DNA from 3 places in the Streptomyces sp. NBC_00414 genome. Region 1 is predicted to be linked to each of the others. Evidence: riboswitches for the same ligand, from Rfam matches in the RefSeq annotation. Region 1 holds a riboswitch; each other region holds the start of a gene.

Region 1 (3,248 bases):
CGGTGCTGGTCTACGAGCCGGTCGCCGCCGAGGAGACCGACGCCCCCGGGACCGACGCCGCCGCTGACAACACCGACGAGGAGGCGGCCAAGTGACCGAGCTCGCCACGATGGAGTTCCACCCGCAGCCCCAGGCCGGCGAGGCCAGGCCCTGGGCCTTCCCCGCGCCCGAGCGCGGCACCCTCGGCAACGGCCTGACGCTGTTGCGCTGCCACCGCCCCGGCCAGCAGGTCGTCGCCGTGGAGGTGATCCTGGACGCCCCGCTGGAGGCGGAGCCGAAGGGCCTGGACGGCATCGCCACGATCATGGCGCGAGCCTTCTCGGAGGGCACCGACAAGCACTCCGCCGAGGAGTTCGCCGCCGAGCTGGAGCGCTGCGGCGCCACCCTGGACGCGCACGCCGACCACCCCGGCGTACGGCTCAGCCTCGAAGTCCCCGTCTCCCGGCTGCCCAAGGCGCTCGGCCTGCTCGCCGACGCGCTCAGGGCGCCCGCGTTCGAGGACGGCGAGATCGAGCGGCTGGTGCGCAACCGGCTCGACGAGATCCCGCACGAGACCGCCAACCCGGCCCGGCGGGCCGCCAAGGAGCTGTCCCGGCAGCTCTTCCCGGCGGACTCCCGGATGTCGCGCCCGCGCCAGGGCACCGAGGAGACGGTCACCGCGATCGACTCGGCGGCCGTACGCGCCTTCTACGAGAAGCACGTACGCCCCGCCACGGCCACCGCGGTCGTCGTCGGAGACCTCACCGACGTCGACCTCGACGCGCTGCTCGGGGACACGCTCGGCACCTGGACCGGATCGCAGGCCGAGTCGCGTCCCGTGCCCTCGGTGACCGCCGACGACACCGGCCGGGTGATCATCGTCGACCGTCCCGGAGCCGTCCAGACGCAGCTGCTCATCGGCCGCGTCGGCGCGGACCGGCACGACCGTGTGTGGCCCGCCCAGGTGCTCGGCACGTACTGCCTCGGTGGCACCCTCACCTCCCGCCTGGACCGTGTCCTGCGCGAGGAGAAGGGATACACCTACGGCGTGCGGGCGTTCGGCCAGGTTCTGCGCTCCGCCCCGGACGGGACGGGCATCTCGATGCTCGCCATCAGCGGCTCGGTGGACACCCCGAACACCGGCCCGGCGCTCGACGACCTCTGGAAGGTGCTGCGCACCCTCGCCGCCGGGGGTCTGACGGACGCCGAGCGTGACGTCGCCGTGCAGAACCTGGTGGGGGTGGCGCCCCTGAAGTACGAGACCGCGGGCGCCGTCGCGGGCACGCTGGCCGACCAGGTCGAGCAGCACCTGCCGGACGACTTCCAGGCGACGCTGTACAAGCAGCTCGCCGCCACCGGCACCGTGGAGGCCACCGCGGCCGCCGTGAACGCCTTCCCGGTGGACCGTCTGGTGACCGTCCTCGTCGGTGACGCCGCGCAGATCGAGGGGCCCGTCAGGGCCCTCGGAATCGGCGAAGTCAGCGTCGTGGCACCGGAGTAGGTACTGGCAGCAGGTGGGGCCCGGGTGACCGACGAGTCGCCCGGGCCCCTTTTTCATACTGCTGCCCGTACCGCCTTCCTCCCTGATTGTCTGCATTGAGGCGGAAGTTGCCCGTATTGGTGGAGAGGTTGCCTGTCTGCCCTGTGGCGTGCGCTACAAAAGTGTTGATCCGTTTGTCTATTGAAAGAGGCGCCGCTTAGCGTCGGTCCGGCTGTTCGTCAGGCACTGCGCCGCGTCCGCGGCACCGGACAGTCATCGCCGAGTCCCCGCATGGCGCGAGCCAGGGGAGCCGGGGACCCACGTCCCTGGGGTGAATCGGACGCCCTTCCCGAAGGGGGTCCGTAGGAGACCTTCCTGCTCCGAACCCGTCAGCTAACCCGGTAGGCGAGAAGGAAGGAAAGGACCAGCCACTTCATGGCGTTCACCCGCGCCACGGGGAAGCACCGTCTTCCCAGCCGCATGACGCGCACGACCCGCAGGACCGTCGGCGTCGCAGCCCTGGCCACCACCGGTGTCGTGGGCACACTGGCCGCCCCGGCGTTCGCCGCCGAGAGCGAGATCGAGCAGACCGGCCCCCTCCGGGCCGTCACCATGGGTGACTCGGTCGCCCACGAGATCGACGCCCAGGCCGCCGCCCAGCGGCAGGCCGCCGAGCAGGACGCGGCCCGCGAGAAGGCCGAGGCCGCCGCGAAGAAGCGCGCCGAGGAGGCCGCGGCCAAGGCCAAGGCGAGGGCCGAGAAGGAGCGCGAGGCCGAGGCCCGCGCGGCCCGCGAGAAGGAGCGCAAGCGCCTCAACGCCTACACCGCGCCGATCGCCGGCTCGTACGTCTCGACCTCTTACCAGGCCGGCGGCGGCATCTGGTCCTCCGGCAGCCACACCGGCATCGACTTCCACGCCGCCAGCGGCACCGCCGTCCACGCGGTGGGCTCCGGCACCGTCGTGGAGGCAGGCTGGGGCGGCTCGTACGGCAACCAGGTCGTCATCAAGATGACCGACGGCACGTACACCCAGTACGGGCACCTCTCGTCCATCGGTGTCTCGGTCGGCCAGACGGTCACTCCGGGGCAGCAGATAGCCCTCTCCGGGGCGACCGGCAACGTCACGGGGGCGCACCTGCACTTCGAGGCGCGGACGACCGCGGAGTACGGATCCGACATGGACCCCGTCGCGTACCTCCGCGGGCACGGCGTCAACGTCTGACCGCACGGCATCTCTGTACGGACGTACAGCACCGCATCCGCGCGAAGGCCCCGGCTCACCGAGCCGGGGCCTTCGCGCGATCCCGTCGCCTCAGATGGGCCCGTAGGTACCCGTACGACCGCTTCCGGTCACTTCCGCACCGGACGACTGCCTGTTCGGAGACGTGGTGTGTCCAAAAAATATCCATGGATTCCCGGCTGCCTTCGGAATTTCCCGTTCTCTGCAATAGAGTCACCGAACAAGCGTCAATCGACCGCGTTTCGCGGGGATTAAGGCGGAGGTTCGGTCATGCGTATTCCCGCGCGCTCGGTATGCACGGCGATCCGTGACGACATCGTCGCGGGTGTCTACGGGCGCGGCAGCCGGCTCACCGAAGAACTGCTCGCGCGCCGCTACGGCGTCTCGCGGGTCCCCGTGCGCGAGGCGCTGCGCACCCTGGAGGCGGAGGGCTTCGTGGTCACCCGCCGGCACGCGGGCGCGTGCGTCGCCGAACCGACGGAGCAGGAGGCCGCCGACCTCCTGGAGATGCGTGTGCTGCTGGAGCCGCTGGGCGCCGCCCGGGCCGCCC
Region 2 (3,248 bases), 1.4 Mb from region 1:
CCAGGCCCCGGCGCTCCTCGTCGCCGCCGGCGTGGCCGGATCGGCCATCGCGATCCCCCTGCTCGGTGCGAGCGGCGCGAGTGCCGCCAGCGGAACGACCTGGGACGCGGTCGCCGAGTGCGAGAGCGGTGGCTCATGGAGCGCCGACACCGGCAACGGGCTCTACGGCGGACTCCAGATGACCCAGGAGACCTGGGAGGAGCACGGCGGCCTCGACTACGCGCCGAGCGCCGACCAGGCCAGCCGCTCGCAGCAGATAGCCGTCGCCGAGAAGATACTCGCGGACCAGGGGACGGGTGCCTGGACGACCTGCGGTCTCGTCGCCGGCCTGACGCAGGACTCCGACTCCGCGGACGTCGACACGGGCCTCGCCGAGGACGCCGGCTCGTCGGCCGACTCGGATGCGACAAAGGGGAGCAACGACTCCAAGTCCGACTCGTCCACCGACGGTGACTCCGACGCCGCGGACGACTCCGGCTCGGACGCACAGGGATCGGACAGCCCGTCCACCGACGCCACGGCGAAGGCGGACGACCCGGACAAGTCCTCCCAGAACGACGAGGCTTCGACCGACGCCGAGGCCGACAGCTCCGGCCGTCACCGCGGCGTCAGCGCCGAAGAGGTCGACACCGCGCCCCGCGCGGACGACTACGCCGGCCGGCACGCCTCGCGCAGCGACAGCACCTCGCGCGTCCTCGCCGACGAAGGCTCGTACGCGGTCCGCTCCGGGGACAGTCTGTCGAGCATCGCCGACTCCCTTGGCATCGACGGCGGGTGGAGCGAGCTCTACGCCGCGAACAAGGACAGCATCGGCGCCGACCCGGACTTCATCATCCCCGGTCAGCGCATCGCCGTCGACGGCTGAGCGCTCGCGAGCAAGTAGTGATCAAGCCGCCGAATCGGGCGAAAACCAGCGGTAGTTCGCGTTGAATGTCCGATTTGGCGAATTGAGACATGGATCTCAAGACCCCTGATCGTCTTTGAAATTCGGCACGGCCCGTGTCTACGGTCGTGACCGCTCGCCATTGGTGAGCCCCGACGGTCGCACGCCGAATCCTGCCAACGGCCGTACGGGAACAGTCGACGCGTAAAGCGCCGTAGGCAGGAGCGGGGGACCCAAGGTAAGTGCCGGAACCGGTCGTCGAGACCGGGAACGGCTTGGGGTTAAGCCGCGTGACAGCAGTGTCACGCGGCCGGGCAACTCACTCGGCCCGAACCCGACAGCTCACCTCGCAGGCGTCGGTGAGGGGATCACTTCATGCTGCTTTCGAACAAGGGCAAGCACCGTCGCCCGTCCAAGGCCACCCGTATCGCCACGCTGGCCGGTGTCACCACCGCCGCCGTCGCCGTCCCGCTGATGGGCGCCACGGGAGCCTCCGCCGCCACCGCCTCCGAGTGGGACACCGTCGCCCAGTGCGAGTCCGGCGGCAACTGGTCGATCAACACCGGCAACGGCTACTACGGCGGCCTGCAGTTCTCGTCCTCCACCTGGGCCGCGTACGGGGGCAGCTCGTACGCCTCCACCGCCGACCAGGCCTCCAAGTCCCAGCAGATAGCCGTCGCCGAGAAGGTTCTCGCGAGCCAGGGCAAGGGTGCCTGGCCGAGCTGTGGCGTAGGCCTGTCCGGTGCCTCGACCGGTGGCGGTTCGGCTCCCGCGGACTCGAACTCGAACGGTTCCGGCCAGAGCACCACGCAGCCGCAGCCGCAGAACTCGCAGTCCTCCGAGGAGCGCGCCTCGCGTTCCCAGGACCGTCCGGCCGCGAAGAAGACCGTCGAGACCCCGACCGGCAAGAAGGTCGAGAAGGGTGACGGCGAGTACAAGGTCGTCAAGGGCGACACCCTCAGCGAGATCGCCGCGAAGGAGAAGGTCAAGGGCGGCTGGGCGAAGCTCTACAAGCTGAACGACGACATCGTCGACGACGCCGACTTCATCTTCCCGGGCCAGCAGCTGCACCTCAGCTGACCCCCGAGCAGCCGCGCCGCGGCTGACCCCCGGCGGTCGCACCCCCCCACTTCGGTAGTGCGGACGGCACCTTCCGGCCGAGGCCCTGGCCGCTCAGCCTCGGCCGGAGTTCCGGTCCGCGACCGGATCGCGACTGAACCACAGCGCTCTCACATCCGTGTCCTCCATAGTGGAGGTCCCGTGAGGGCCACCCCCGTCCCCCACGGGCCCCCGCTCCGGTGCGTGTTCCCCCGTACGCACCGGGGCGGGGTTTTTTCTTGCCGCTTTACCGCCTCGCTTTGTTCCGTTCGGAAACAATTTCCTCTCGGTTCCGTCCAGGGGGCGGTCGAGGGCTGGCCGATCCCCGGCAGCCGGTTAGGCTCATCCCGCGGGGCCACCACGGCCTGCGCGCAACCGGGCCTCCGGCCCGGCACAGCTTGTGTCACATCCCAGAAGGAGATGCTCGTGCCGTCCATCGACGTCGTCGTAGCCCGGGAAATCCTGGACTCCCGAGGCAACCCCACGGTCGAGGTCGAGGTCGGCCTCGACGACGGCAGCACGGGTCGTGCCGCCGTTCCGTCCGGTGCCTCCACCGGTGCCTTCGAAGCAGTCGAACTGCGTGACGGAGACCCCAACCGCTACCTCGGCAAGGGTGTCGAGAAGGCCGTCCTCGCCGTCATCGAGCAGATCGGCCCGGAGCTCGTCGGCTACGACGCCACCGAGCAGCGCCTCATCGACCAGGCGATGATCGACCTGGACGCCACCGACAACAAGGGCTCGCTCGGCGCCAACGCCATCCTCGGCGTCTCCCTCGCCGTCGCCCACGCCGCCTCCGAGGCCAGCGACCTGCCGCTCTTCCGCTACCTGGGCGGACCGAACGCGCACCTGCTGCCCGTCCCGATGATGAACATCCTCAACGGTGGGTCGCACGCCGACTCCAACGTCGACATCCAGGAGTTCATGATCGCCCCGATCGGCGCGGAGTCCTTCTCCGAGGCCGTGCGCTGGGGCGCCGAGGTCTACCACACCCTCAAGAAGGTCCTGAAGAGCCGCGGCCTGTCCACCGGCCTCGGCGACGAGGGCGGCTTCGCCCCGAACCTCGGCTCCAACCGCGAGGCCCTCGACCTGATCGTCGAAGCCATCAAGGAAGCCGGCTACACCCCCGGCGCGCAGGTCGCCCTCGCGCTGGACGTCGCCGCGTCCGAGTTCTACAAGGACGGCAAGTACGAGTTCGAGGGCAAGTCCCGCTCGGCCGCCGAGATGACCGAGTACTACGAGGAGCTCGTCGCCGCGTACCCGCTGGTCT
Region 3 (3,248 bases), 3.0 Mb from region 1:
CCTCGACGCTCGTCACCCGAGGCGCCCTGAACCTGACAGCCCGTCATGGCCGTGACCGGGTGGTTCCCTGGGAACCGGGCTCTACGGAGGAGGTGCTTTTCGAGCTGAACGGCATCGGCCACGCCTTCCCTCCCGGCCATCGCATCCGGCTCGCCGTCTCCTCCGCGTACTGGCCGTGGATCTGGCCCCAGCCGGGCTCGGAGGCGGGCTTCACCCTCACTCCGTCGGGGAGCGTCCTGGAACTCCCGCTCCGCGCGCAGGAGTCGGACCCCTCCATCGCCTTCGCGGAACCGGAGCAGTCGGCTCCGCTGGGTGTGAACTTCCCCGCCACGCTGGACGATCCGCGCCCCGAGCGCCTCGTGGTCCGCGATGTCGCCAAGGGTGAGTGGCGTCTCGAAGTGGATCCGCGATACGGCGGCACACGCGTCTATCCGGACGGGCTCGAATTCACCGAGGACGCGCTGGAGACGTACACGATCAATGAGTCCGATCCGTTGTCGGCGCGCGCCCGGTCCGACTGGTCCGTCCGGCTGCACCGACCGGAAATGCCCTGGGACGCGAGCGTCGAGTCGCATTCCGAAATCACCTGCGACGAGGCGGACTTCATCACCTCGAACGAAGTGATCTGCAAGGACGGTGACGAGGTGATCTTCCACCGCACCTGGGAGAAGCGGATTCCGCGTACGGCGGGATGAGTTCACGCGCTCCACGAACGACCGGCGCTCATTCACGGTGAGGCCCGCGCCCCCCGGTGAATTCCAGGAGTGCGGGCCTCACCTGTGCCCGAGCTGTGACCACCTGCGACGCCTGATCGTCCGGCGTCCACAGAAGATGGCGTATCACCTTTCTTACGGACATTATCCCCTCAATATGGGGCGTAAGTCGCCGTAACATCCCGAAGACATCCGACTTGCCCGAATTGGAGAACCGTTTCCTTAATCCCCCATCTGCGTCCGTGAATTGGGTCACGCCTGCCCGAAGTGATCGTTTTGTCGGTTCCGTCGACTTCCCTTCACGGAAAGCAAGTTGAACTTTGCCTTCCGTTTTGATCAAGGGATATCCGCCCGACAAGGCAGGCCATGGCCGCCGCTGCGCGAATTCAGGGCTTGTTCACTGCATGTGCTCTCGCATACGTTCACGTCACTCCGGACGGATCGCCTAATCCTGCCGCCGCCCGGAAAACCCAGCCACCCATTCACTCGCGTACGGCAGGAGCGGGGGACCCAGGTAAGCCGCCGGTCCGGATATCGGAACGGCTAGGGGTGAAGTCGCGCACACCACGCGACCGGGCATCTCCCGCCCGAACCCGACAGCTCACCTCGCAGGCGCCGGAGAGGAAATTCGCCATGCCCGCACGAGGCAAGCACCGCCGTCCCGGAAACAGCACCCTCATCCGTGGCATCGTCGCCGCCGGAACGGGCGGAGCCGCACTCGCGCTCCCCCTCGTGGGAGCCACCGGCGCCCACGCCGCGCAGCCCGTCCAGGCGGCGCAGGCCGCTCCGAACGCGGTCCCGCAGGTCTCACTGGTCACGTACAAGGTGGTCAAGGGCGACACGCTGTCCAAGATCGCCAAGGCGCGCACCACGGGCGACTGGAAGAAGCTCTACAAGGCCAACCGCGCGGTCATCGGCAACGACCCCTCGGCCATCCGCCCGGGCCTCAAGCTGACCGTGGGCACCAAGAACGGCCGGACCCCGGCGAAGACCGCCAAGGCGACCACGGCGTCCGCCGTCACCCCGGCCGCCGCGACGACCTACACGGACGACCTCGACGGCTGGATCAAGCAGTCGCTGGACGTCATGGCCCAGCAGGGGATCCCGGGCAGCTACGACGGCATCTACCGCAACATCATCCGCGAGTCGTCGGGCAACCCGCAGGCCATGAACAACTGGGACTCCAACGCGGTCGCCGGTACGCCGTCGAAGGGGCTCCTCCAGGTCATCGACCCGACCTTCACGGCGTACCACGTGACCGGTACGTCGCTGGACCCCTTCGACCCGGTCGCCAACATCACGGCGGCGTGCAACTACGCCGCCGCGCGGTACGGCTCGATCGACAACGTCTTCGGAGCCTACTGACCGACGCCCGAGCGGGCTCCCGGACCGGCCTGTCGGCCGACGAGGGGGCCCGTCCGGCCGGTCCCGGCGCCGGAGAACATGCGCTCCAGGACCACCGCGATGCCGTCGTCCTCGTTCGAGAGGGTGATCTCGTCGGCGACGGACTTGAGTTCTGGATGGGCGTTGGCCATCGCGACCCCGCGCGCGGCCCAGTCGAACATCGGGATGTCGTTCGGCATGTCCCCGAAGGCGATGGTCTGCGCCGACGTGAGGCCCAGCCGGCCGGCGGCGAGCGCGAGACCCGTCGCCTTCGTGATGCCGCATGGCTGGAGTTCGACGGTACCGGGCCCGGACATCGTCACGGTGGCGAGCGAACCGACCGCTCCACGGGCGGCCGACGCCAACTCGTCGTCGGAGAGCAGGGGGTGGCGCAGCAGCACCTTGCTGATGGGCTGCGTCCAGAGGTCGTCGCGCCGCAGCACCCGTACCGCCGGCAGCGTCGGGTGGGGCATCTCGTAGCCCGGCTCGATGAGCGTGAGACCGTCGACACCGTCCTGGTCGACGGCCGCGTACACCTCGCCGACCTCCGCCTCGATCTTGCCGAGAGCCACCTCGGCCAGCTCACGTTCGAGCGTGACGGACCACACCATGCGGTCCGCGCCGGCGTCGTACAACTGCGCGCCCTGTCCGCACACCGCGAGCCCCTGGCTGCCCAGTTCGTCCAGCAGCGGGCGTACGCGCGGCGCGGGGCGCCCCGTCACCACGAGGTGCCGGGCGCCTGCCCCGACCGCCATCGCCAGTGCGGCACGCGACCGGTCCGAGAGGGTGTCGTCGCCTCGCAGGAGCGTCCCGTCCAGGTCAGTGGCGATGAGTGAATATGCAATCGGGGGGGCCATGATCAGAGAATACGGACCGAATCCCCCAGCGACTCGACGGGAACCGGACGTCGTCCGACACCTCGACCACCCCACGCGTCGTCGCGTGTCCCAGCAGGCCCCGGGAGTTCAGGCCGATCCCATGACATATCGGCCACTCCACCGACCCGATTCACGCCCCTCTCCCGACCGCCCGCGTACGCCCGCGCGCGCTCCCATCGAGTGCGCCCGCGCCCCGGTTTCAGCGGTGCCGTCCCGCCAGATGCCGGACCAGCCGCGGTGAGGCGAACTCCGTCCCGCACACGAACCGCATCAC

What was found. Region 1 has a riboswitch for cyclic di-AMP ahead of OHS59_RS12765 (M23 family metallopeptidase). Riboswitches for the same ligand answer to the same signal wherever they lie in the genome.
Region 2: it holds a riboswitch for cyclic di-AMP, as region 1 does, so the genes downstream of both, OHS59_RS18625 (transglycosylase family protein) here and OHS59_RS12765 (M23 family metallopeptidase) in region 1, are expected to answer to the same signal.
Region 3: it holds a riboswitch for cyclic di-AMP, as region 1 does, so the genes downstream of both, OHS59_RS26185 (LysM peptidoglycan-binding domain-containing protein) here and OHS59_RS12765 (M23 family metallopeptidase) in region 1, are expected to answer to the same signal.

What each region holds. Positions count from the first base shown of each region.
Region 1 covers NZ_CP107935.1:2,979,806-2,983,053, reverse strand. Annotated here, with positions in the region: gene OHS59_RS12775 (M16 family metallopeptidase) at 1-95, shown strand, start outside; gene OHS59_RS12770 (M16 family metallopeptidase) at 92-1,480, shown strand; cyclic di-AMP (ydaO/yuaA leader) riboswitch at 1,727-1,881, shown strand; gene OHS59_RS12765 (M23 family metallopeptidase) at 1,895-2,680, shown strand; gene OHS59_RS12760 (GntR family transcriptional regulator) at 2,969-3,248, shown strand, end outside.
Region 2 covers NZ_CP107935.1:4,345,069-4,348,316, reverse strand. Annotated here, with positions in the region: gene OHS59_RS18630 (transglycosylase family protein) at 1-865, shown strand, start outside; cyclic di-AMP (ydaO/yuaA leader) riboswitch at 1,084-1,254, shown strand; gene OHS59_RS18625 (transglycosylase family protein) at 1,259-1,963, shown strand; gene eno (phosphopyruvate hydratase) at 2,408-3,248, shown strand, end outside.
Region 3 covers NZ_CP107935.1:6,018,516-6,021,763, reverse strand. Annotated here, with positions in the region: gene OHS59_RS26190 (CocE/NonD family hydrolase) at 1-695, shown strand, start outside; cyclic di-AMP (ydaO/yuaA leader) riboswitch at 1,179-1,343, shown strand; gene OHS59_RS26185 (LysM peptidoglycan-binding domain-containing protein) at 1,347-2,078, shown strand; gene OHS59_RS26180 (HAD family hydrolase) at 2,072-2,953, opposite strand; gene OHS59_RS26175 (FAD-dependent oxidoreductase) at 3,174-3,248, opposite strand, start outside.